4 regions of the Pseudomonas sp. Tun-23181 genome follow, and region 1 is predicted to be linked to each of the others. Evidence: predicted binding sites of a transcription regulator. Region 1 holds the regulator's gene; each other region holds the start of a gene.
The links. Region 1 encodes sigma-54, which starts transcription at its own class of promoters, with help from an activator protein. Its sites were predicted from a motif close to ANTGGCATNNANNTTGCTNT; they were not measured.
Positions count from the first base shown of each region.

Region 2: a site for sigma-54 is predicted at 2,740-2,759, ahead of nirB (nitrite reductase large subunit NirB). Genes of this name have one in related genera too.
Region 3: a site for sigma-54 is predicted at 1,260-1,279, ahead of ACDI39_RS08765 (CmpA/NrtA family ABC transporter substrate-binding protein). Genes of this name have one in related genera too.
Region 4: a site for sigma-54 is predicted at 4,386-4,405, ahead of ACDI39_RS25440 (flagellar basal body rod protein FlgF). Genes of this name have one in related genera too.

Region 1 is NZ_CM171630.1:4,783,489-4,789,238, reverse strand. Features, by position in the region: gene ACDI39_RS22640 (KpsF/GutQ family sugar-phosphate isomerase) at 1-383, shown strand, start outside; gene ACDI39_RS22635 (KdsC family phosphatase) at 398-922, shown strand; gene lptC (LPS export ABC transporter periplasmic protein LptC) at 931-1,503, shown strand; gene lptA (lipopolysaccharide transport periplasmic protein LptA) at 1,490-2,014, shown strand; gene lptB (LPS export ABC transporter ATP-binding protein) at 2,020-2,745, shown strand; gene ACDI39_RS22615 (RNA polymerase factor sigma-54) at 2,922-4,415, shown strand; gene hpf (ribosome hibernation-promoting factor, HPF/YfiA family) at 4,493-4,801, shown strand; gene ptsN (PTS IIA-like nitrogen regulatory protein PtsN) at 4,814-5,278, shown strand; gene rapZ (RNase adapter RapZ) at 5,281-5,750, shown strand, end outside.
Region 2 is NZ_CM171630.1:2,152,971-2,158,720, forward strand. Features, by position in the region: gene nirD (nitrite reductase small subunit NirD) at 1-36, opposite strand, end outside; gene nirB (nitrite reductase large subunit NirB) at 36-2,588, opposite strand; gene ACDI39_RS10400 (bifunctional nitrate reductase/sulfite reductase flavoprotein subunit alpha) at 2,860-5,750, opposite strand, start outside.
Region 3 is NZ_CM171630.1:1,786,308-1,792,057, forward strand. Features, by position in the region: gene rmf (ribosome modulation factor) at 1-68, shown strand, start outside; gene ACDI39_RS08760 (quinone-dependent dihydroorotate dehydrogenase) at 167-1,192, opposite strand; gene ACDI39_RS08765 (CmpA/NrtA family ABC transporter substrate-binding protein) at 1,343-2,536, shown strand; gene ACDI39_RS08770 (ANTAR domain-containing response regulator) at 2,548-3,123, shown strand; gene ACDI39_RS08775 (nitrate/nitrite transporter) at 3,497-4,708, shown strand; gene ACDI39_RS08780 (bifunctional protein-serine/threonine kinase/phosphatase) at 4,718-5,750, shown strand, end outside.
Region 4 is NZ_CM171630.1:5,370,766-5,376,515, reverse strand. Features, by position in the region: gene flgJ (flagellar assembly peptidoglycan hydrolase FlgJ) at 1-890, opposite strand, end outside; gene ACDI39_RS25455 (flagellar basal body P-ring protein FlgI) at 902-2,011, opposite strand; gene flgH (flagellar basal body L-ring protein FlgH) at 2,024-2,719, opposite strand; gene flgG (flagellar basal-body rod protein FlgG) at 2,754-3,539, opposite strand; gene ACDI39_RS25440 (flagellar basal body rod protein FlgF) at 3,588-4,328, opposite strand; gene ACDI39_RS25435 (hypothetical protein) at 4,637-4,822, opposite strand; gene flgE (flagellar hook protein FlgE) at 4,892-5,750, opposite strand, start outside.

The DNA of each region.
Region 1 (5,750 bases):
TGCTGAAAGTGGAAAACGTCATGCATGCGGACGACGAACTGCCCCAAGTGAAGCGCGGCACCCTGCTCAAGGACGCACTCCTTGAAATGTCTCGTAAAGGTTTAGGCATGACCGTCGTCCTGGAAAACGACGGCAAGCTGGCCGGTATCTTCACCGACGGCGACCTGCGCCGCAGCCTGGATCGCAACATCGACGTGCACAAGACCCCGATCGACCAGGTGATGACCGTCCACGGCAAGACTGCCCGCGCCGAGATGCTGGCCGCCGAAGCCCTGAAGATCATGGAAGACCACAAGATCAACGCACTCGTGGTGGTCGACCAGGACGACCGCCCGGTCGGCGCCCTGAACATGCATGACTTGCTGCGCGCGGGGGTGATGTGATGGGGAGCGACGCGATGAACCAGGACCTGATGCAACGCGGCAAGGCGATCAAGCTGGCGGTGTTCGACGTCGATGGCGTGCTTACCGATGGCCGCCTGTACTTCCTCGAGGACGGCAGCGAATTCAAGACCTTCAATACCCTCGACGGCCATGGCATCAAGATGCTGATGGCCTCGGGCGTGACCACGGCGATCATCAGCGGGCGCAAGACCCCGGTGGTCGAACGCCGGGCCAGGAACCTGGGTATCCCGCACCTGTTCCAAGGCCGCGAGGACAAACTGGTGGTACTCGACGGCCTGCTGGCGGAACTGGGCCTAAGCTATGAACAGGTTGCCTACTTGGGCGACGACCTGCCCGACCTGCCGGTGATCCGCCGGGTCGGCCTGGGCATGGCAGTAGCCAATGCCGCGCCGTTCGTGCGCCAGCACGCCCATGGCGTGACCCAGGCACGTGGCGGCGAAGGCGCCGCCCGCGAGTTCTGCGAACTGATCATGCAGGCCCAGGGAACCCTGGACGCTGCCAACGCCAACTACCTGTAAGGCCGTACATGCTCAGCAAGAAAGCCCGAAACATCGCGCTGTTCGGTGCGATCGCCGCCCTGCTGGTGGCGGTCGGCTACTGGAACATCAGCCCCGAGAGCTTCCTCGACAGGCCAGTGGCCCAGGTCGACCAGAGCGCCATCGACTACTACGCGATCAACGCCCACAGCGTGCAGTTCCTGCCCGACGGCAAGCTGCAGTACGAAATGACCGCCGACAAGGTCGAGCACCTGAAGGCCAGCGAAGTGACCCTGGTGACCAAGCCCGACCTGCACCTGTATCGGGGCACCCCGTATCCCTGGCACGTACAGAGTGAACGCGCCGAGGTCAACCCGGACGGTAGCGAGGTCGAGCTGATCGACAAGGTCCGCGTTGCCCGTACCGACGCGAAACAACGCGATACCATCATCACCACTACCCGCATGACCGTGTTCCCGCAGAAGCAATATGCGCAGACCGAGCAAGCCGTTAGAATCGACGGCGCCGGTGGCACGACCACGGGCAAAGGAATGAAAGCGTATCTGAAAGACGGCAGGATGGACCTGCTGTCCAACGTAAGAGGACAGTATGAGGCTCGTTAAAACCCTCCCCCTTCTGCTCAGCCTGGGCGCGGCACTGGGAAGCGCGAGCGCCTTGGCCCTGCCGAACGACCGTGACCAGCCCATCCGCATCCAGGCCGACAACGCCCACCTGGATGACAAGCAGGGCGTTGCCACCTACACCGGCGACGTGATCATCACCCAGGGCTCGATGATGATCAAAGGCAATACCGTGACCATCACCCGCGCCGCCTCCGGCGATATCGACGTGGTCACCTCGGTGGGCAACCTGGCCTACTTCGAGCAGCAGCAGAGCGCCGCCAAGCCCGACAAGATGAAGGGCTGGGCCGTGACCATCCAGTACCAGGCGCTGAAGGACATGGTGATCCTCACCGACCGCGCCAAGGTCGAGAACGAAGGCAACACCACCGAGGGCGAGAAGATCGTCTACAACACCAAGACCCAGGTGGCTACCGCCGGTCGCGGTGGCAACGTGACCTCGCCGCGTCAGCGCATCGACATGGTGATCCAGCCGAAGAAGAAGGCCGAGTAAATCAGATGGCAACCCTCAAAGCCCAGCACCTGGCCAAGAGCTACAAGGGCCGCCAGGTCGTCCGCGACGTCAGCCTGTCGATCGACAGCGGCCAGATCGTCGGCCTGCTCGGTCCCAATGGCGCCGGCAAGACCACCTGCTTCTACATGATCGTCGGGCTGGTCCAGGCCGACCAGGGCCGCGTGCTGATCGACAGCCTCGACGTCAGCCACCAGCCCATGCACGGCCGCGCCCGTGCCGGTATCGGCTACCTGCCGCAGGAAGCCTCGATCTTTCGCAAACTGTCGGTGGCCGACAACATCATGGCCATCCTCGAGACCCGCAAGGATCTGGACCGTGACGGCCGACGCAAGGAACTGGAAAGCCTGCTGCAGGAGTTCCACATCAGCCACATCCGCGACAACCTCGGCATGAGCCTCTCCGGTGGCGAACGCCGCCGTGTCGAGATCGCCCGTGCGTTGGCCACCGCGCCGAAGTTCATCCTGCTGGACGAACCCTTCGCCGGTGTCGACCCGATTTCCGTAGGCGATATCAAGCAGATCATCCACCACCTCAAGGCCAAGGGCATCGGCGTGCTGATCACCGACCACAACGTGCGCGAAACCCTTGATATCTGCGAAACCGCCTACATCGTCAATGATGGCCAGCTGATCGCCGAAGGCGACGCCGAGACCATCCTGGCCAACGACCTGGTCAAGGAGGTTTACCTGGGCCACGAGTTCCGGCTCTAACGCTAGGAGTCTGCCCGGAGCACTGGCACAGGCGCCCGAGAAGGGCTTAAGTGATACAGTGCTCTAGGCAAACGCTACAATTTAAGGCATAAAACTTGCTTGAAGTTGGCGCCCCGGCGCCCTCTCTGTAGTGGATGGCGCATGTGCGCCGGCGAACAAGGTATTTAGCCCCTGCCATGAAACCATCGCTCGTCCTAAAAATGGGCCAGCAACTGACGATGACCCCGCAGTTGCAACAGGCTATCCGTCTGCTTCAGCTCTCCACCCTGGACCTTCAGCAGGAAATCCAGGAAGCGCTGGAGTCCAACCCGATGCTCGAACGTCAGGAAGACGGCGACGACTTCGACAACAGCGACCCGATGGCCGACAACGCCGAGAGCAAACCGGCCAGCGAACCCCAGGACAGCAGTTTCCAGGAAAGCACGGCCAGTGCCGACAACCTGGAGGATGGCGAATGGAACGAGCGCATCCCCAACGAGCTGCCGGTGGACACGGCCTGGGAGGACATCTACCAGACCAGCGCCAGCAGCCTGCCCAGCAGCGATGACGACGAGTGGGACTTCACCACCCGCACGTCGATCGGCGAGAGCCTGCAAAGCCACCTGCTGTGGCAACTGAACCTGGCGCCGATGTCCGACACCGACCGCCTGATCGCCGTCACCCTCATCGACAGCATCAACGGCCAGGGCTACCTGGAAGACAGCCTCGAGGAAATCTGCGCCGGCTTCGAGCCAGAGCTGGATATCGAGCTGGATGAAGTCGAGGCGGTGCTGCACCGTATCCAGCAATTCGAGCCCGCCGGCATCGGCGCACGCAACCTGGGCGAATGCCTGCTGCTGCAACTGCGCCAACTGCCAGCCAGCACGCCGTGGATGGCCGAAGCCCAGCGCCTGGTCACCGACTTCATCGACCTGCTCGGCAGCCGCGACTACAGCCAGCTGATGCGCCGCATGAAGCTCAAGGAAGACGAACTGCGCCAGGTCATCGAGCTGGTGCAGAGCCTCAATCCGCGCCCGGGCTCGCAGATCGAGTCGAGCGAGCCGGAGTACGTGGTCCCCGATGTCATCGTGCGCAAGGACAACGACCGCTGGCTGGTGGAACTGAACCAGGAAGCGATCCCGCGCCTGCGGGTCAATCCACAGTATGCCGGGTTCGTCCGCCGCGCCGACACCAGCGCCGACAACACCTTCATGCGCAACCAGTTGCAGGAGGCGCGCTGGTTCATCAAGAGCCTGCAGAGCCGCAACGAGACGCTGATGAAGGTCGCCACCCAGATCGTCGAGCACCAGCGTGGCTTCCTCGACCATGGCGACGAGGCGATGAAGCCGCTGGTCCTGCACGACATCGCCGAGGCGGTGGGCATGCACGAATCGACCATTTCCCGGGTCACGACGCAGAAATACATGCACACGCCCCGTGGCATCTACGAACTGAAATACTTTTTCTCGAGCCATGTGAGCACCGCCGAAGGCGGCGAATGCTCGTCCACGGCGATCCGTGCGATCATCAAGAAACTGGTTGCGGCGGAAAATCAGAAAAAGCCATTGAGTGACAGCAAGATCGCTGGTTTACTGGAGGCACAAGGCATCCAGGTAGCCCGTCGCACCGTCGCCAAGTATCGTGAGTCCCTCGGCATCGCACCGTCGAGCGAACGCAAGCGACTGATGTAGCCCCTGGCTGTGCCATAGCGTTTCAGTGGCAGGTGCAATACCTGCCCTTTATGCACGGGCAACAAAGGAGAAGCTGTATGCAAGTCAACATCAGTGGACACCATGTAGAAGTCACCCAGCCGCTGCGTGAGTACGTACTCGAGAAGCTCGCTCGCGTGGAGGGCCACTTCGACAAGATCACCAACGTGCAGGTCATCCTGACAGTCGAGAAGTTGCAGCAGAAGGTCGAGGCGACCCTGCAGATTCCCGGCGGCGAAGTGGTTGCAAACGCCGAAGACAAAGACATGTATGCAGCGATCGACGCCCTGGCTGACAAGCTCGACCGCCAACTGAAAAAACACAAGGAAAAACAGCAAAGCCTGCTGCAAGGTGCAGCCGCCCGCTGATCCCCCTCATCCATGATCCGACTTGAAACCATCCTGACCCCCGGCCGTTCCCTCGTGAACGTGCCGGGCGGCAGCAAGAAGCGTGTGCTCCAGGAAATCGCCACCCTGATCGCCAGGGACGTGACCGAACTGGAAATGGAAGACGTATTCGAGAAACTGGTCGCCCGCGAGAAGCTGGGCTCCACCGGTTTCGGCAATGGCATCGCCATTCCCCACTGCCGGCTCGAAGGCTGCACCGCACCGGTCAGCGCCCTGCTGCACCTGGATGCCCCCATCGACTACGACGCCATCGACGGCGCTCCCGTGGACCTGCTGTTCGTCCTGCTGGTACCGGAAGCCGCCACCGATGCCCACCTTGAACTGCTGCGCCAGATCGCCAGCATGCTCGATCGCAAGGAGGTCCGCGATCGCCTGCGTGCCGCCGACAGCAGCGAGGCCCTGTACCAGGTAGTCCTGGACGCACAGAACGAGCACTGAACATGCGCCTGATCATCGTCAGCGGCCGGTCCGGCTCCGGCAAGAGTACCGCCCTCGACGTGCTGGAAGACAACGGCTACTACTGCATCGACAACCTGCCTGCCGGGTTGTTGCCGCAATTGGCGGAAAATGCGCTGGTCAATACCGAGATGCTGCAACCGAAGGTCGCCGTCTCCATCGATGCACGCAACCTGCCCAGCCATCTGTCGCGATTCCCCGAATTGCTCGAGGAGGCGCGTGCCCGGCATATCCAGTGCGACGTGCTGTACCTGGATGCGGACGAGGAGACCCTGCTCAAGCGCTTCTCCGAGACCCGCCGGCGCCACCCGCTGACCAACGCCGATCGCTCCCTGGCCGAGGCGATCCGCGTCGAGAGCGAACTGCTCGGCCCGATCGCCGACCTGGCGGACCTGAAGATCGACACCACCAGCCTCAACCTCTACCAGTTGCGCGACTCGATCAAGCTGCGCCT
Region 2 (5,750 bases), 2.6 Mb from region 1:
GGGTTGTTGGACGACAGCGGCATTGGACAGGTTCATCAGACAGCCTCCTCGATGGTGGGGATCAGGTGCAGGGGGGCAACGGGCCGGCGCTGCTCGCGCTCGCGGACGAAATGCACGTCCGGGTCGGCGCGCCGGTCGTTGACGAAGGTACGGAAACGCTTGAGTTTCTCGGGGTCTTTCAGGGCGTTGGCCCACTCGCATTCGTACTGGTCGACCACATGCTGCATCTGCGCCTCCAGTTCGGCGGCCAGGCCCAGGCTGTCGTCGAGGATCACCGCCTTGAGGTAATCCAGGCCGCCCTCCAGGCTCTCGCGCCAGACCGAGGTACGCTGCAGCTTGTCGGCGGTGCGGATGTAGAACATCAGCACCCGGTCGATCAGGCGCACCAGGGTTTCGTCATCGAGGTCGGTGGCGAACAGTTCGGCATGCCGTGGACGCATGCCGCCGTTGCCGCACACGTACAGGTTCCAGCCCTTGTCGGTGGCGATCACACCGATGTCCTTGCTCTGCGCCTCGGCGCATTCGCGGGTGCAGCCGGACACGGCGAACTTGAGCTTGTGCGGCGAGCGCAGGCCCTTGTAGCGCTCTTCCAGGCGCAGGGCCATGCCGACGCTGTCCTGCACGCCATAGCGGCACCAGGTGCTGCCGACGCAGGACTTGACCGTGCGGGTCGACTTGCCATAGGCGTGCCCGGTCTCGAAACCGGCCTCGATCAGCTCGCCCCAGATCAGCGGCAGCTCGTGCAACTGGGCGCCGAACAGGTCGATGCGCTGGCCGCCGGTGATCTTGGTGTAGAGGTCGTATTTCTTCGCCACCTGGCCGATCACGATCAGCTTGTCGGGGGTGATCTCGCCGCCAGGAATACGCGGCACCACCGAGTAGGTACCGTTCTTCTGCATGTTGGCCATGAAGGTGTCGTTGGTGTCCTGCAACGGCACCAGGGCCGGGTCCATGATCGGCTGGTTCCAGCACGAGGCGAGGATCGAACCCACCGCCGGCTTGCAGATGTCGCAGCCGACATGGCCCTCGCCATGGCGCGCGAGCAGTTCGTCGAAGGTTCGGATGCCCTCGACCCGCACCAGTGCATAGAGCTCCTGGCGGGTATGGGCGAAGTGCTCGCACAGGCGCTTGTCGACGGCGATGCCACGGGCTCCCAGCTCGTGCTCGAAGACCTGCTTGAGCAGCGCCGCACAGCCGCCGCAGCCAGTGGCGGCCTTGGTGCAGCCCTTGACCGCCGCCAGGTCGGTGCAGCCACTGTCGATGGCCGCGCAGACCGCTCCCTTGCTGACGTTGTGGCAGGAGCAGAGCGTCGCGCTGTCGGGTAGCGCATCGGCGCCCAGCGCCGGTGCGCCACCCCCTTGCGGCAGGATCAGGGCCGCTGGGTCAACCGGCAGGGCGATGCCGTTCTGCACGTACTGCAGCAGGGTGTCGTAGTAGCTGTTGTCGCCCACCAGCACCGCACCGAGCACGCGCTTGCCGCTGGCGTCCACCACCAGGCGCCGGTAGGCGGCATTGGCCTCGTCGATGAAGCGGTAGCTGCGCGCGCCCGGCGTGGCGCCATGGGCGTCGCCGATGGAGCCGACGTCGACACCCAGCAGCTTGAGCTTGGTCGACATATCGGCCCCGGCGAAGGCCTCGGCAGGTTCGCCGAGCAAGCGCGCGGCGAGGTTGCGGGCCATGGCGTAGCCCGGCGCTACCAGGCCGAACACGCTGCCGTTCCACGAGGCGCATTCGCCGATGGCGAAGATCCGCGGGTCGCTGGTGCGGCATTCGCCGTCGATCACCACACCGCCGCGCGGGGCGATCTCCAGGCCACAGGCGCGGCCCAGGGCATCCTGGGGCCGGATACCGGCGGAGAACACGATCAGGTCGGTCTCCAGGGACTCGCCACCGTCGAAGTTCATGCGGTAGCGATAGTCTTCCCCGGCGGTGATCGACTGGGTGGCCCGGGCCAGGTGCACGCCCACGCCCAGCGCCTCGATGCGTGCACGCAGCGCGGCACCGCCCTCGCCGTCCAGTTGCACCGGCATCAGCCGTGGGGCGAACTCCACCACATGGGCTTCCAGGCCCAGGGACTTGAGCGCGTTGGCGGCCTCCAGGCCGAGCAAGCCGCCGCCCACCACCACGCCGCGACGGGCCTCGCCGGCGGCGGCGCGGATGGCATCGAGGTCGTCCAGGGTCCGGTAGACCAGGCGCGCGGCACCGCTGGAGCCCTCGATCGAGGGCACGAAGGGATAGGAGCCAGTCGCCAGGACCAGCACGTCGTAACCGTAGCGCCCCTCGGCGGTGACCAGCTCGCGGCGCTCGCGGTCGATCTCCAGGACCGCCTCGCCCAGGTGCAGGTGCACGCCATGGCGGTCGTGGTACCCCGCCTCGCACAGGGCCAGGGCCTGGGCGTCGCTGCCATTGAAGTATGCCGACAGGTGTACCCGGTCGTAGGCGTGCTGGCGCTCCTCGCCGAACACCCGCAGTTCGAAGTGCGCCAAGGCACCGCGCTCGACCAGTTGCGCCATGCAGTGATGGCCGACCATGCCGTTGCCAACGATGACCAATCGTTGCCGTTGTCCGCCGTTCTCTGTTGCCTTCATCGCCGATCCTCGCTCACGGTTCGCGGGGCTACCCGCGCTCAAGACGAAAAAAAACGCCTGGAGCCGAAGCTCCAGGCGCCTTTGCCTGTACTCATCAGTGTGAGGCCCCTGCGGGTCGCCGTTGACCGGCGGGGCGTGTTGTAACCTTCTCAAAGCAGGGAGCGTGCCAAGCGCTCAACCCAGGACTTGCAGCGCCCCTGTGGAGGAGCAACCGAATGCTCGTTGACGATATCGAACCATTGCGGTGCGCCTCTCCCCATCCCGGTGCATTTCAGTACACGTCGCGCCGGTAGCGCTTGTCCCTGCTCAGCGCCTCGACATAGGCATCCGCCGCCTCCGCGCTCATGCCGCCCTGCTCGGCCACCACCTGGCGCAACACGGCATCGACATCCTTGGCCATGCGCTGGGCATCGCCACAGATGTAGAAATACGCCCCCTCCTCCAGCCAGCGCCACAGCTGCGCGCCCTGCTCGAGCATGCGCTGCTGGACGTAGATCCTGGCCTGCTGGTCGCGGGAGAAGGCGGTGTCCAGGCGCAGGTGGCCGCTGGCCTGCCAGGCCAGCAATTGGTCGCGGTAGTAGAAATCGCTCGCCTCGTGCTGCTCGCCGAAGAACAGCCAGTTGCGCCCGCTCGCTCCACGCACCTGGCGCTCTTCGAGAAAGGCGCGGAACGGCGCGATGCCGGTGCCGGGGCCGACCATGATCACCGGGGCGCTGTCATCGTCCGGCAGGCGGAAGTGCTTCGACACCTGGGGAAAGATCGCCACCTCCAGCCCTTCGGCACGGTCGGCGAGGAAGGTCGAGCACACGCCCTTGCGCGTGCCATAGCGCACCGTGGAAACGGTGAGGTGGACCTGCCCAGGATGAGCCGCAGGGCTGGAACTGATCGAGTACAGGCGCGGCTGCAACGGCTTGAGCAGGGCCAACCAGTCGGCCAGCGGCAAGTCCTGGGGAAACGCACGCAACACGTCGGCCAGTTGCCGCCCCCACAGCCAGTCGCCCAGCGCGGCTTCCTGCCCTGGCTGCAGCAGGCGCTGCAGGTCGTCGGCGCAACGGCTGAAGACCTCCAGTTGCGGTCGGGTGACCCGGGCGATCTCCAGGTGCCGCTCCAGGGCGGTCGCCAGTGGCATGGCCGGATGGCCCTTGAGCTCGACCGGTGTCTGGCCGTCGAGCTTCATCAGCGCCAGCAGCTCCTCGACCAGCGCCGGGCAGTTGCGCGGCCACACCCCGAGAGCGTCCCCAGCCTGGTAGGTGAAATCGCTGCCGCTGAGGTCGAACACCAACTGGCGAGTTTCCTTGCTGGCGCCCGGGCCATTGAGCAGGCGGTTCTCCAGCAGCCTGGCTGGCCAGGGCTGCTGCTTGCTGTAGAGGGACACCGGGGCCGACACGGGGGGCACCGGCGGAGCTGCCGGGCTGCCCAGCTCCGGCAGCAGGGCGTCGAGCCAGGCGCTGAAGGCCTCGTCGAACTCCGGCTCGCAGTCGACCCGCGACAGCAGGCGCCGAGCGCCGAGTTCGGCAAGGCGCTGGTCGAGCCGGCGGCCGAAGCCGCAGAACTGCGCGTAGCTGGAGTCGCCCAGGGCCAGCACGGCATAGGGCAGCTCGGCACAGTGGCTGCCCTCCTCGCCCTGCAAGGCCTGCCAGAACGCCGCGCCGCTGTCGGGGGCCTCGCCGTCGCCGAAGGTGCTGGCTATCAGCACCACGCTGGCGGCCCCTTGCAACTGACGAGGGCTGACCGCCTCCATGCAACTGAGCTCGACCGCCAGGCCGGCATCGCGCAGGCGCTGGGCGCAGCGTTCGGCCAGGGCTTCGCCGTTGCCGGTCTGCGACGCCCACAGCACCCGGTGGCACGGCGCCTTTGGCAATGCCGCCGGCAGCTCCGCCGACTGCGTCGCCGGCTGCGCGAACAGGCCGGCCAGCAGGCCATCGACGAACAAGCGCTGGGCCGGTGACAGCGGCGCGGCGTCCGGCAGGCTCGGCACCGCCTGCCTGGCCTGGCCCTGCTCCAGGCCAAGCAGGAAGCCCTGCAGGTAATGACGCTCCTCGTCGGCCAGGACGGGCGTGGGCAGGGTGTCCAGGCCAAGCAGGCGGGACAGGGTGGCGGTCGGCATGCTGGCAGGCTCCGCGGTGATGGCTGGGGTCAGTTCAAGGGCCTCGATGCGTTCTCCCGCGAGCCGCTCCAGGGCCACGGCGCAGTGTTTGAAGGCCGGTTGCAGCGAGACAGGGTCCACCGCGTCGCAGGTCACGGCGTTGATCGCCAGTTGCTCGCCATACAGGTCGTTCCAGTGAAAGGGCGCAAAGCAATTGCCCGGCATCACCCGCTCGCTGATCCGCGCCGGCAGCACGGCCTGGCCGCGACGCGAGCGGATCGCCACCTGGTCCTTGTCGGCGATGCCCAGGCGCTTGGCGTCCTCGGGGTTGAGCTCGACGAAGGGCCCAGGCTCGAGCTTGTTCAGGTTCGGTACCTTGCCGGTCTTGGTCAGGGTGTGCCACTGGTGCTGCACGCGCCCGGTATTGAGCACCAGCGGAAAGTCCGTGTCGGGCAGTTCGGCCGGTGGCAGCCAGGGGCGGGCGAAGAAGTGCGCCTTGCCGCTGGCGGTGGGGAACGCCAGCGCCGGCAGCTCGCCCTGCTCGTCGCGCAACAGCTGCTGGCTGACGCCGTCGTTGCGATAACGCAGCGGGCTGCGGTCGTCCTCGCGCCCCGGTGCACAGGGCCACTGGCGTGGCTTTTGGCGCAGCTCGGGATAGCCGATGCCGCGCAGGTCGTAGCCGGTGGCGGGGTTCCAGAAACGGCGGATCTCGTCGTACACCGCCTCGGCGTCGGGGTAGTCGAAGGCCTCGGCGTAACCCATGGCACAGGCGATACGGGCGATGATCTGCCAGTCAGGCAGGCTCTGGCCGGGAGGCTCGACGGCCTGGGGCATGAGGGTCAGGTTGCGCTCGCTGTTGATCATCACCCCCTCCCCTTCGGCCCACAGGGCGGCAGGCAGGAGGATGTCGGCGTAACGGTTGGTCTCGGTGTCGAGGAAGGCATCCTGGCTGATCACCAGCTCCGCCTGGCGCAGGCCATCGATCACCTGCTGGCGGTTGGCGACACTGGCCACCGGGTTGCTGCAGATGATCCAGCAGGCCTTCACCGCACCGGCTTTCATGTGCTCGAACAGCG
Region 3 (5,750 bases), 2.9 Mb from region 1:
ACAACTGGGACGGTCTGACCGGCACCGCTGGTATCCAGAGACTCAACGAAAATCACGCCGTTGGCTGAGCGAGGACACTGAATTCGAGTCACCATGCACGCCCTATCCGGGCGGCGGGCTAAGGCCCAGGGGCCCCTTCGAGGGGCCCTTTTTTATGCCCGCCGATTTACTGGCGCGGCATCGCCGCAATGGCATCGACCGCTTCGCGGATCAATGCCGGCCCCTTGTAGATGAACCCCGAGTAGATCTGCACCAGGCTGGCGCCTGCGGCGATCTTCTGCGCCGCATGCCGGCCTTCGGTGATCCCCCCGGCGGCGATGATCGGCAGCTTGCCGCCCAGCTCGCCCGACAGCACCTTGACCGTATGGGTGCTCTTCTCCAGCACCGGCGCACCGGACAGGCCACCCGCCTCGTCGCCGAACGGCAGGCCCTCGACCCCCTCGCGGCCCAGGGTGGTGTTGGTGGCGATCACCGCATCCATGCCCGACTCCAGCAAGGCCGAGGCGACCAAGGCGGTTTCCTCGTCGGTCATGTCCGGGGCGATCTTGATCGCCAGCGGCACACGCTTGCCGTGCTCGAGCGCCAGTTGCTCGCGCCGCGCCGCCAGGGCATCGAGCAGTTGCTTGAGCGAATCGCCGAACTGCAGGGTGCGCAGGCCCGGCGTGTTGGGCGAGCTGACATTGACGGTGATGTAGCTGGCCGCGCCGTAGACCTTCTCCAGGCAGATCAGGTAGTCATCCACCGCACGCTCGACCGGGGTATCGAAGTTCTTGCCGATGTTGATGCCCAGCACACCGTCGTAGCGTGCCGCCCGTACCCGTGCCAGGAGGTGGTCGACGCCCAGGTTGTTGAAGCCCATGCGGTTGATGATCGCCGTCGCCTCCGGCAGGCGGAACAGCCGCGGCCGAGGGTTGCCCGGCTGTGCGCGCGGCGTCACGGTACCGATCTCGACGAAACCGAACCCCAGCTGGGCGAAACCGTCGATGGCCGCGCCGTTCTTGTCCAGGCCCGCGGCCAGGCCCACCGGGTTGGCGAAGTTCAAGCCCATGACCGTCACCGGCAAAGCCGCCGGCTGCTTGCACAGCAGGCCATTGAGCCCGAGGCGGCCACCGGCGCCGATCAGGTCCAGGGACAGGTCGTGGGAGGTTTCCGGGGAAAGCTTGAACAGCAGCTGGCGGGCCAGGGTATACATGGGCGGGCAAGACTCGCGGTGAGTGAGGGGGTGGATTATAGCCAGCACGTCGCCCGGGCGACAGGGCCCTGGCACATGGGTTGCTTCGTCAGGCACAACGACAGCCTATCGAGCAACGGCGAGAACTCCGTGAATACACACTTTCCAAGCATGCCCCTGGCCTGGGTCAACGGCAGCGACGCGCCGGAAAAGACCAGCCTGGACATCGGCTTCATGGCCCTGACCGATTGCGCATCGGTGGTGGTGGCCGCCACCCAGGGCTTCGCCCAGTTCCACGGCCTGACCCTCAACCTCAAGCGCCAGGGGTCCTGGGCCGGCCTGCGCGACAAGCTGGTCAGCGGCGAACTCGACGCCGCCCACTGCCTGTACGGCCTGGTCTATGCCGTGCACCTGGGCATCGGCGGCGTACCGGCCCGCGACATGGCCGTGCTCATGGGCCTGAACCAGAACGCCCAGGCCATCAACCTGTCCCCGGCCCTGCAACGCCGGGGCGTGACCAGCCCTGAAGCACTGGCGCGCCTGGTGCACCAGCATGGCGCGCGCCTGACCTTCGCCCAGACCTTCCCCACCGGCACCCATGCCATGTGGCTGTACTACTGGCTGGCCAGCCAGGGCATCCACCCGCTGCGCGACGTGCACAGCGTGGTGGTGCCGCCGGCGCAGATGGCCGCGCATGTCCAGGCCGGGCGCATCGATGGGTTCTGCGTCGGCGAGCCGTGGTCCGCCGACGCCGTGGCCAAGGGCCAGGGCTTCACCCTGGCCACCAGCCAGTCGATCTGGCCGGACCATCCGGAAAAGGTGCTCGGTTGCGCCCGCGCCTTCGTCGAGCAGTACCCCAACAGCGCCCGCGCCCTGGTCAAGGCCATCCTCGCCGCCAGCCGCTTCATCGAACAAAGCCAGGAAAACCGCCGAGGCACTGCCCAACTGCTCAGCGGCAAGGCATACCTGGACACCTCGCTGTCGAGCATCGAGGCGCGGCTGCTCGGCGACTACCAGGACGGCCTGGGCAACCAGTGGCACGACCGCCACGCCCTGCGGCTGTTCGACCAGGGCCGCGCCAACCTGCCCTACCTGTCCGACGGCATGTGGTTCATGACCCAGTTCCGCCGCTGGGGCCTGCTGCACGACGACCCCGACTACCTCGGCGTGGCCCGCCAGGTCCAGCAACTGGCGCTGTACCGTGAGGCGGCCACGGCGCTCGGCGTGCCGTGCGACGACTCGCCCATGCGCAGCAGCCTGCTGCTCGATGGCATCCACTGGGACGGCAGCGATCCCCACGGCTATGCCCGTGGCTTCCGCCTGCATGCCCTGGACGAGGCGCACGGCGTGCGCGCCGGTCTGTGAGGGGGACGAACATGCTGCGCATCCTGCTGATCGACGACACGGAAAAGAAAGTCGGCCGCCTCAAGGCCGCGCTGATCGAAGCCGGCTTCGAGGTGATCGAAGCCACGGGCCTGACCATCGACCTGCCCACCTGCGTCGAAACGGTGCATCCGGACGTGGTGTTGATCGATACCGAGTCACCGGGCCGGGACGTGATGGAACAGGTGGTGCTGGTCAGCCGCGACCGCCCCCGGCCCATCGTGCTCTTTACCGACGAACATGACCCAGGGGTGATGCGCCAGGCCATCCAGGCCGGCGTCAGTGCCTACATCGTCGAAGGCATCCAGGCGGTGCGCCTGCAGCCGATCCTCGACGTGGCCATGGCCCGCTTCGAGAGCGACCAGGCGCTCAAGGCCCAACTGCTGGCCCGCGACCAGCAACTGGCGGAGCGCAAGCGCATCGAGCAGGCCAAGGGGTTGTTGATGAAGATGAAGGACTGCAACGAGGAACAGGCCTACACCCTGATGCGGCGCCAAGCCATGAGCCGCCAGCAGAAGTTGATCCAGGTGGCCGAGCAGATCATCGCCATGCATGAAATGCTCGGCTGAAGCCAGGGCCTCGAGGATGTGAGCCTAGCCTCGAGCCCCCCGGGGGCCGCTTCGTGGGCAAGCGCCCACAGAGAGGGCGAGTCGATCACAAATGATGCGGTTTGCAGGGGCGTGTGGGAGCGGGCTTGCCCGCGATGGGGCGCGAAGCGGCCCTAGGATCACCCGTTGCCAGCATTCACAGACTCGCCCTCAACCCAACACAAGTTGGCCCGGCTCTTGCTGAACGATACCCACAGGTAGCCAACGGCGGTTGCCCCACTCCCGACAAAGACGTCGCTCCCCCTCCACCTCGGTGGACAGGGAAGCGGCGTCTTTTTCGTTCCGCCCTGCGCAGGCAGGGCATGACTACCGCTGCAACCGCGCGAGGTGTTCGATGAGTACGAGCTTCTGGAAATCCGGGCATGTGCCCACCCTGTTTGCCGCGTTCCTGTACTTCGACCTGAGCTTCATGGTCTGGTACCTGCTCGGCCCTCTGGCGGTGCAGATCGCCGCCGACCTGCAACTGAGCGCCCAGCAACGGGGCCTGATGGTCGCCACACCGATCCTCGCGGGCGCGATACTGCGTTTCGCCATGGGCCTGCTGGTCGATCGCCTGTCGCCGAAGACCGCCGGCCTGATCGGCCAGGTGGTGGTCATCGTCGCCCTGGCCTGTGCCTGGCAACTGGGCGTGAACACCTATGAACAGGCCCTGCTGCTGGGCGTGTTCCTCGGTTTCGCCGGTGCCTCGTTCGCCGTGTCGCTGCCCTTGGCCTCCCAGTGGTATCCACCGCAGCACCAGGGCAAGGCCATGGGCATCGCCGGGGCCGGCAACTCCGGCACGGTGTTCGCCGCCCTGCTGGCGCCCGCCCTGGCCGCAGGCTTTGGCTGGAACAATGTGTTCGGCTTCGCCCTCGTGCCGTTGCTGCTGACCCTGGCGCTGTTCGCCCTGCTCGCCCGCAACGCGCCACAGCGCCCCAAGCCCAAGGCCATGGCCGACTACCTCAAGGCCCTCGGCGATCGCGACAGCTGGTGGTTCATGTTCTTCTACAGCGTCACCTTCGGCGGCTTCATCGGCCTGGCCAGCGCCCTGCCCGGCTACTTCAGCGACCAGTACGGCCTGAGCCCGGTCACCGCCGGCTACTACACCGCCGCCTGCGTGTTCGCCGGCAGCCTGATGCGCCCGCTGGGCGGCGCCCTGGCCGATCGCTTCGGCGGTATCCGCACCCTGCTGGCCATGTACAGCGTGGCTGCAGTGTGCATCGCAGCGGTGGGTTTCAACCTGCCCAGTGCCACTGCCGCCCTGACCCTATTCGTCAGCGCCATGCTCGGTCTGGGCGCCGGTAACGGCGCAGTCTTCCAGCTGGTGCCGCAGCGCTTTCGCCAAGAGATCGGGGTGATGACCGGACTGATCGGCATGGCCGGCGGTATCGGCGGCTTCCTCCTGGCCGCCGGCCTCGGCGCCATCAAGCAGCATACCGGTGACTACCAGCTGGGCTTGTGGTTGTTCGCCAGCCTGGGCCTGCTGGCCTGGTTCGGCCTGTACGGTGTCAAGCAGCGCTGGCGCACCACCTGGGGCTCGGCGGCCGTCACCACGGCCCGCATCTGAACGCCGCCCATGGACTTGCGACTGAACTTCGCCCAGGCCAGCGCCACCGGGCCGCGCGTGGAAAACCAGGACGCCCTGCGCCTGGTCACGCCGGCAGCGGAGCTGGCCGCCAGCAAGGGCTACCTCTTCGCCCTCGCCGACGGCGTCAGCCAGTGCGCCGACGGCGGCCTGGCGGCACGGGCCAGCTTGCAGGCGCTGGCCCTGGACTACTACGCCACCCCGGCGACCTGGAGCGTGGCCCAGGCCCTCGATCGCCTGCTGCTGGCACAGAATCGCTGGCTGCGCGCCCAGGGCAACGGCCAGCCCCTGCTGACCACCCTCACCGCCCTGGTGTTGCGCGGGCGCCGCTTCACCCTGGCGCACGTCGGCGATTGCCGCGCCTACCGCTGGCACGACGACCAGTTGCAATGCCTGAGCGAAGACCATGTCTGGGACCAGCCCGGCATGCAGCATGTGCTCAAGCGTGCACTGGGCCTGGACCAGCACCTGCTGGTCGATTACCTGGAGGGCGAGCTGCGCCACGGCGAATGTTTCCTGCTGCTGAGCGATGGGGTGTGGGCAAGCCTGGGGGACCAGCGCATCCGTTCGCTGCTGCGCGAGCAGAGCGACCTGCAGGAGGCCGCCGACACCCTGGTCGCCACGGCCCACCGCTGTGGCAGCCAGGACAACGCCAGCGCCCTGCTGGTGCGTGTCGAACAGCTCGGCCCGGCGAACCTCGGCGACACCCTGGCGCAGTTGCAGCAATGGCCGATCCCGGCCGCGCTGCGCCCAGGTCAGTCGCTCGATGGCTGGCACATCGAGGCCTTGCTGTCGCGCAGCCAGCAATCGGTGCTCTACCGCGCCCGTGACAGGCAGGGGCAAGCCTGGCTGCTCAAGACCCTGCCCGCCCACCAGGAAGGTGCCGCCCAGCGCCTGCTGCTGGAAGAGTGGTTCCTGCGCCGGGTCAGCGGCCGACACTTCCCCGAGGTGCATGCCGCCAGCCAGCGCCAGCACCTGTACTACCTGATGCGCGAGTATCCCGGCCAGACGCTGGCCGCCCTGC
Region 4 (5,750 bases), 590 kb from region 1:
AACTCGCTGGTGATCGCCCTCGCCTGCCCGCCCTGCCAGTTGCCGCTGGCCTTGATGCCGAACAGGTTGTGGCTGCTGGTGCCGTCGGCATTGCGCATGACCGACTTGCCCCAGCCGGTTTCCAGGGCGGCCTGGGCCACCAGGTAGCGTGGGTCGATACCGATGCGCTTGGCGGCCTGCTCGGCCATCGGCAGCATGGTGGCGACGAACGCATCGCTGTCGGCGAAGGCTTTCTTCGGTGCCAGCGGCGGTTGGGCCACGGCGCGGCCGAGGATGCGCAGGCCGCTATCGGGTGCGGCGAAAGCCTGGGCGACGCCCGAGACCGGCTGGCCTTCACCGGCCGGTACAGCGGCGGTAGGGGCGCTCGCCGACGGCACGATCCCGGCCAGCAGGCGATCAGTGAGCTTGCCCGGCAACGCCAAGCGCCGGGAGTTGAGCGCGGCGACGTCGTTGCGGGTGGCGGTCGACTCAATGGCATGCACCGGCGCGGCCACCTTGCTGCCCCACAACGCCGGGGCATGGCCCTCGATACGCGGGAACGGGCTGGTGTTGACCGATGCGCTCTTGTTCTTCGAGAGCTGGCGCACCAGCACGTCCTGCAGGCCGATGCCGCCGCCCTCGCGGGACATGCTCACAGCCAGCTGCTGGTCGTACATGTCGCGGTACTGCTTGACCGTCTCGGTGTTCATCGGGTTGTCGGCGGCCAGCACGTCGCTGGCCTTGCGCGAGGCCTTGAGCATCTCGCTGATGAACAGCGACTCGAACTCCTGGGCCACCTTGCGTATGTTGGCGTCGCTGTCGCGATCGCCATGCTTGAGCGAGCTCAAGCGGTTGAGGTCGGTGTAGGCGCCGCTGTCGACGGGGCTGGAAACCAGGCTCTTGGGGTTCATGCGTGGCGTCCTCAGATCACGATCAGGTCGGCCTGCAAGGCGCCGGCCTGCTTCAGGGCTTCGAGGATCGCCATCAGGTCGCTGGGCGCCGCGCCCACCTGGTTCACCGCGCGGACGATCTCATCCAGCGTGGTGCCCGGGCCGAACTTGAACATCGGCTTGGCTTCCTGCTCGGCATTGACCCGCGAACGCGGCACCACGGCGGTCTGGCCATTGGAGAACGGCCCCGGCTGGCTGACGATCGGGTCTTCGGTGATGGTCACGGTCAGGCTGCCGTGGGTCACCGCCGCCGGCGAGACCTTGACGTTCTGGCCGATGACGATGGTGCCGGTACGCGAGTTGATGATGACCTTGGCCACGGCCTGGCCTGGGTCGATCTCCAGGTTCTCGAGGATCGACAGGTAGTCCACCCGCTGGCTCGGGTCCATGGGTGCGGTGACCCGCACCGAGCCGCCGTCCACGGCCTGGGCCACGCCCGGGCCGAGCAGCTCGTTGACCTTGTCGACGATACGCTTGGCGGTGGTGAAGTCCGGGCGGTTGAGGTTCAGGGTCAGGCTGTTGCCCTGATTGAAGCCGCTCGGCACCGCGCGCTCGACCGTGGCGCCGCCAGGGATGCGCCCGGCCGACGGGACATTGACCGTGATCCGCGAGCCGTCGCGCCCCTCGGCGTCGAAGCCGCCGACCACCAGGTTGCCCTGGGCGATGGCATAGACGTTGCCGTCGATCCCCTTGAGCGGGGTCATCAGCAGGCTGCCGCCGCGCAGGCTCTTGGAGTTGCCGATCGACGACACGGTGATGTCCACCACCTGGCCCGGCTTGGCGAAGGCCGGCAGATCGGCATGCACCGACACCGCGGCGACGTTCTTCAGCTGCACGTTGCCGGAGCCGGCCGGCACCTTGATGCCGAACTGCGAGAGCATGTTGTTGAAGGTCTGCAGGGTGAAGGGGGTCTGGGTGGTCTGGTCACCCGTGCCGTTCAACCCCACCACCAGGCCATAGCCGATCAGCTGGTTGGTGCGCACGCCAGAAATGCTGGCGATGTCCTTCAGGCGCTCGGCGTGGGCGCCGAACGCACAGGACAAGAGAAGGGTTGCGGCAATCAGCTGCCTTACGTTGAACATGGTCATCCGGACTCAGAAAGGCCAAAGCGGGCTGAGGAAGAAGCGGTCCAGCCAACCGGGCTGGCTGGCATCGGCGAACGAGCCGGTGCCCGAGTAGGTGATGCGCGCATCGGCCACGCGGGTCGAGGGCACGGTGTTGTCGGTGGCGATGTCGTCGGCACGGACCAGCCCGGCGATGCGCACCAGCTCCTCGCCGGTGTTCAGGGTCATCCATTTTTCCCCGCGCACGGCGATGATGCCGTTGGGCAGCACCTCGGCCACGGTGACGGTGATCGAGCCGGTCAGGGTGTTGCCCTGGGTGGCCTTGCTGTCGCCCTTGGTGGCGCGCTCGCCGCTGTAGCCGGCGTTGAGCGACAGGTCGCCACCGCCGAACGGGTTGTTGGTGTTCGGCGTGGCGCCGAACAGCGAGGTCAGGCCGATGTTGGCGTTGCTGTCCTTCTGGATCTGCGAGCCGGCGTTCTTGCTCGCCGAGGTGCGCTCGTTGAGAGTGATGGTGATGATGTCACCCACCCGGAACGCCTTGCGATCGGAGTACAGGTTCTGCTCGAAACCGGCCTGGTAGATCGAACCGTTGTTGGCCGCCGCCGGCAACGGGGTACGCGGCAGGACCGGCGCATAGTACGGGTCGTTGGGCTTGGGCGTCGGTGCGACGCAACCGGCCAGCAACACCGCGCCCCCCAGGGCGAAGACGGACAACAGACGATTCATGACGCTTACCTCACGGGTGTAACAGGCTTAGGGCTTACAGCTGCTGGGTGACGAACGAGAGCATCTGGTCGGCGGTGGAGATGACCTTGGAGTTCATCTCGTAGGCGCGCTGGGTGGTGATCATGTTCACCAGCTCTTCCACGGTGCTGACGTTGGAGTTCTCCAGGGTCTGCTGCTGGGTGGTGCCGAAGCCGTTCAGGCCCGGGGTGCCGATCTGCGGCGCGCCGCTGGCGGCGGTCTCGAGGAACAGGTTGTTGCCGATCGCCTGCAGGCCAGCCGGGTTGATGAAGTCAGCGGTCTGGATGTTGCCGATGATCTGCGCGGCCGGGTTGCCGGCGGTGGTGATCGACACGGTGCCGTCCTGGCCGACGGTGAAGGTCTGGGCATCCGGCGGCACGACGATCGCAGGCTCCAGGGCGAAACCGTTGGCGGTGACGATCTGGCCGTCGGAGTTCAGGTGGAAGGTGCCGTCACGGGTGTACGACACGGTGCCGTCCGGTTGCAGCACCTGGAAGAAGCCACGGCCGTTGACCGCCATGTCCAGCGGGTTCTCGGTGGTCTGCAGGCTGCCGGTCTGGAAGTTCTTCTGGGTGCCGACGATGCGCACGCCGGTACCGACCTGCAGGCCCGACGGCAGTTCGCTGTCCTGGGTGGACTGCGCGCCCGGCTGGCGCTTGACTTGGTACAACAGGTCCTGGAACTCGGCGCGATCGCGCTTGAAGCCGGTGGTCGAGACGTTGGCCAGGTTGTTGGAAATGACCGTCAGGTTGGTGTCCTGGGCGGACAGGCCGGTTTTAGCGACCCAAAGAGCCGGAAGCATTCAGTGTTCTCCTCGTGCGCCTGTTTTACGGCACCCGTTCAAATGTGATTAGCCGATTTGCAAAACCCGAGCCATGGCTTCGTCGCCTTCCTTGGCTGTGTTCATCATCTTGACGTGCAGCTCGAACTGGCGGGACAGCGCCAGCACCGAGGTCATTTCCTCGACGGCATTGACATTGCTCCCCTCGAGGAAGCCCGACACCACCTTGACGTTCACATCGGCGTCGGCCGGCTGGCCGCTCTTGGTGTGGATGAGCCCGTCCGGGCCTTTGACCAGGCCGCGGGTGTCGGGGTTGACCAGCTTGATCCGGTCGACCTCGGCCATCACCCGCGGGTCCTCGCCCATGGCGCGGATGCTGATGGTGCCGTCTTCGCCGACCTCCACCTTCTGCTCCGGCGCAATGGCGATGGGGCCGCCGTTGCCGATCACCGGCATGCCGTTGCCGGCACGCAGCACGCCCAGGGCGTCGATGTTCAGGCTGCCGGTGCGCACGTAGGCTTCGCTGCCGTCCGGTGCCTGCACGGCGATGAAACCGTCGCCGCTGACGGCCACGTCCAGCTCACGCCCGGTCTCGACCATGGGGCCGGCGCTGAAGTCGGTGGCCGGACGCTCGGTCATGGCGAAGGCCCGCGCCGGAAAGCTGTCGCCGAACACCGGCATCGAGCGCGCCTGCTCCAGGTCACGCTGGAAACCGTTGGTGGAAATGTTCGCCAGGTTGTTGGCGTGGGCCTTCTGCGCCAGCGCGTTCTGGCTGGCGCCGGTCATGGCCACGTAAAGCATCTTGTCCACAGTCATCCTCCGCTGCACTGGCGACCGGTTGCCGCTCGCCGCTGCTGTGCAGGCACTAAAGCAAGTTCCGAACCAACTTTACTGAAACGCGAAAAAGCCCGTGGATACGGGCTTTTTTCGAGTGCTTGGCAAGGGCTGCCGCCGGATATCCGGCGCCTCATTGCCGCAGGTGGCAACGAGGCGGCAGACCAGGGTATTGCCTTTGCGCAGGCTGTGCCGGCCTATTCGCGGGCAAGCCCGCTCCCACAGGGTCCGCGGCGCTCACAAATCCTGCGCCATGCAAAGCAGCCCCAGACACAGCATCAGCATCAGCGCTCACGGCAACCGGCGTTGTTGTAAGGCCCGGCAAAACGCTTCCAGCCCTCCCCCGGCGACCACTGGGAGCACACCAGGCGACCATCGGCCTGGCTTTCCCAGCGCCACCAGGGCGCCATGGCAGCCTGGGCCTGAAGCAGGCAGAACAGCGCGGCGAGCGCAACGATCAGTCTTTTCATGACACCCTCGAAAACGACGAACCCCTTCTCGGGAAAGGGGTTCGTGCAGGTTCGACCAACCAGCGACCGTCAGGTCATCTGGATAATGGTCTGCATGACGGTACTTTCAGTGGAAATGGTCTTGGCGTTGGCCTGGTAGTAGCTCTGTGCCTTGATCAGCTCGACCAGTTCCTGGGTCAGGTTGACGTTGGACGCCTCCAGCGAGTTGGACTCGACGCTCCCCAGGGTACCGGTCTTCGGCGCGTCGATGCCCGGGATGCCCGAAGCGAAGGTTTCCGTCCAACGGGTACCGCCGATCTGCTGCAAGCCCTGTTCGTTGGCGAAGCTGGCGACGGCAACCTGGCCGATGGCACGGGACTGCTGGTTGCTGAAGCTGGCGAACAGCACACCGGTGGAGTCGATCGACAAGCTCGACAAGATACCAGTGGCATAGCCGTCCTGGGACTGCGACATGCGTGCGGTCTCGGTGTTGTACGAGGTGGTGCTGTTCATCGACAGACGCATGCCGTCGGCATTGCCCTCGGCACCGTTGGAGATCCAGTTACCGGACGCATCCTGTACCGCCGGGATCCAGCCACTCATGGTGAAGGTGTTGTTGGCCACGGTGAAGGAGGAGCCTGGCGGCAGGCCGGTGCTGTCAGCCGTCATGCTCTTGACCGAACCGTCGCTGTTGAAGCTGATGGTGCCGGTCAGCGGTGCGGTGCTCGCAGGGTCGAAGGGGTTGCGCCCATCGACCAGGGTGTACATGGTCCACTCGTTGGTGCCGGTCTTGCGATAGAACTGCTCCATCGTGTGCTCGTTGCCCTGGCTGTCGTACACCTTGGTCGGGAACGACTTGGTGTAGGTGGTCTCGTCAGCCGGGTCGAACGGTTTGTTCGGGATCATGGTGCCGGTGCCGTCATCCACTTCCAGCGGGATGTCGGTGGCC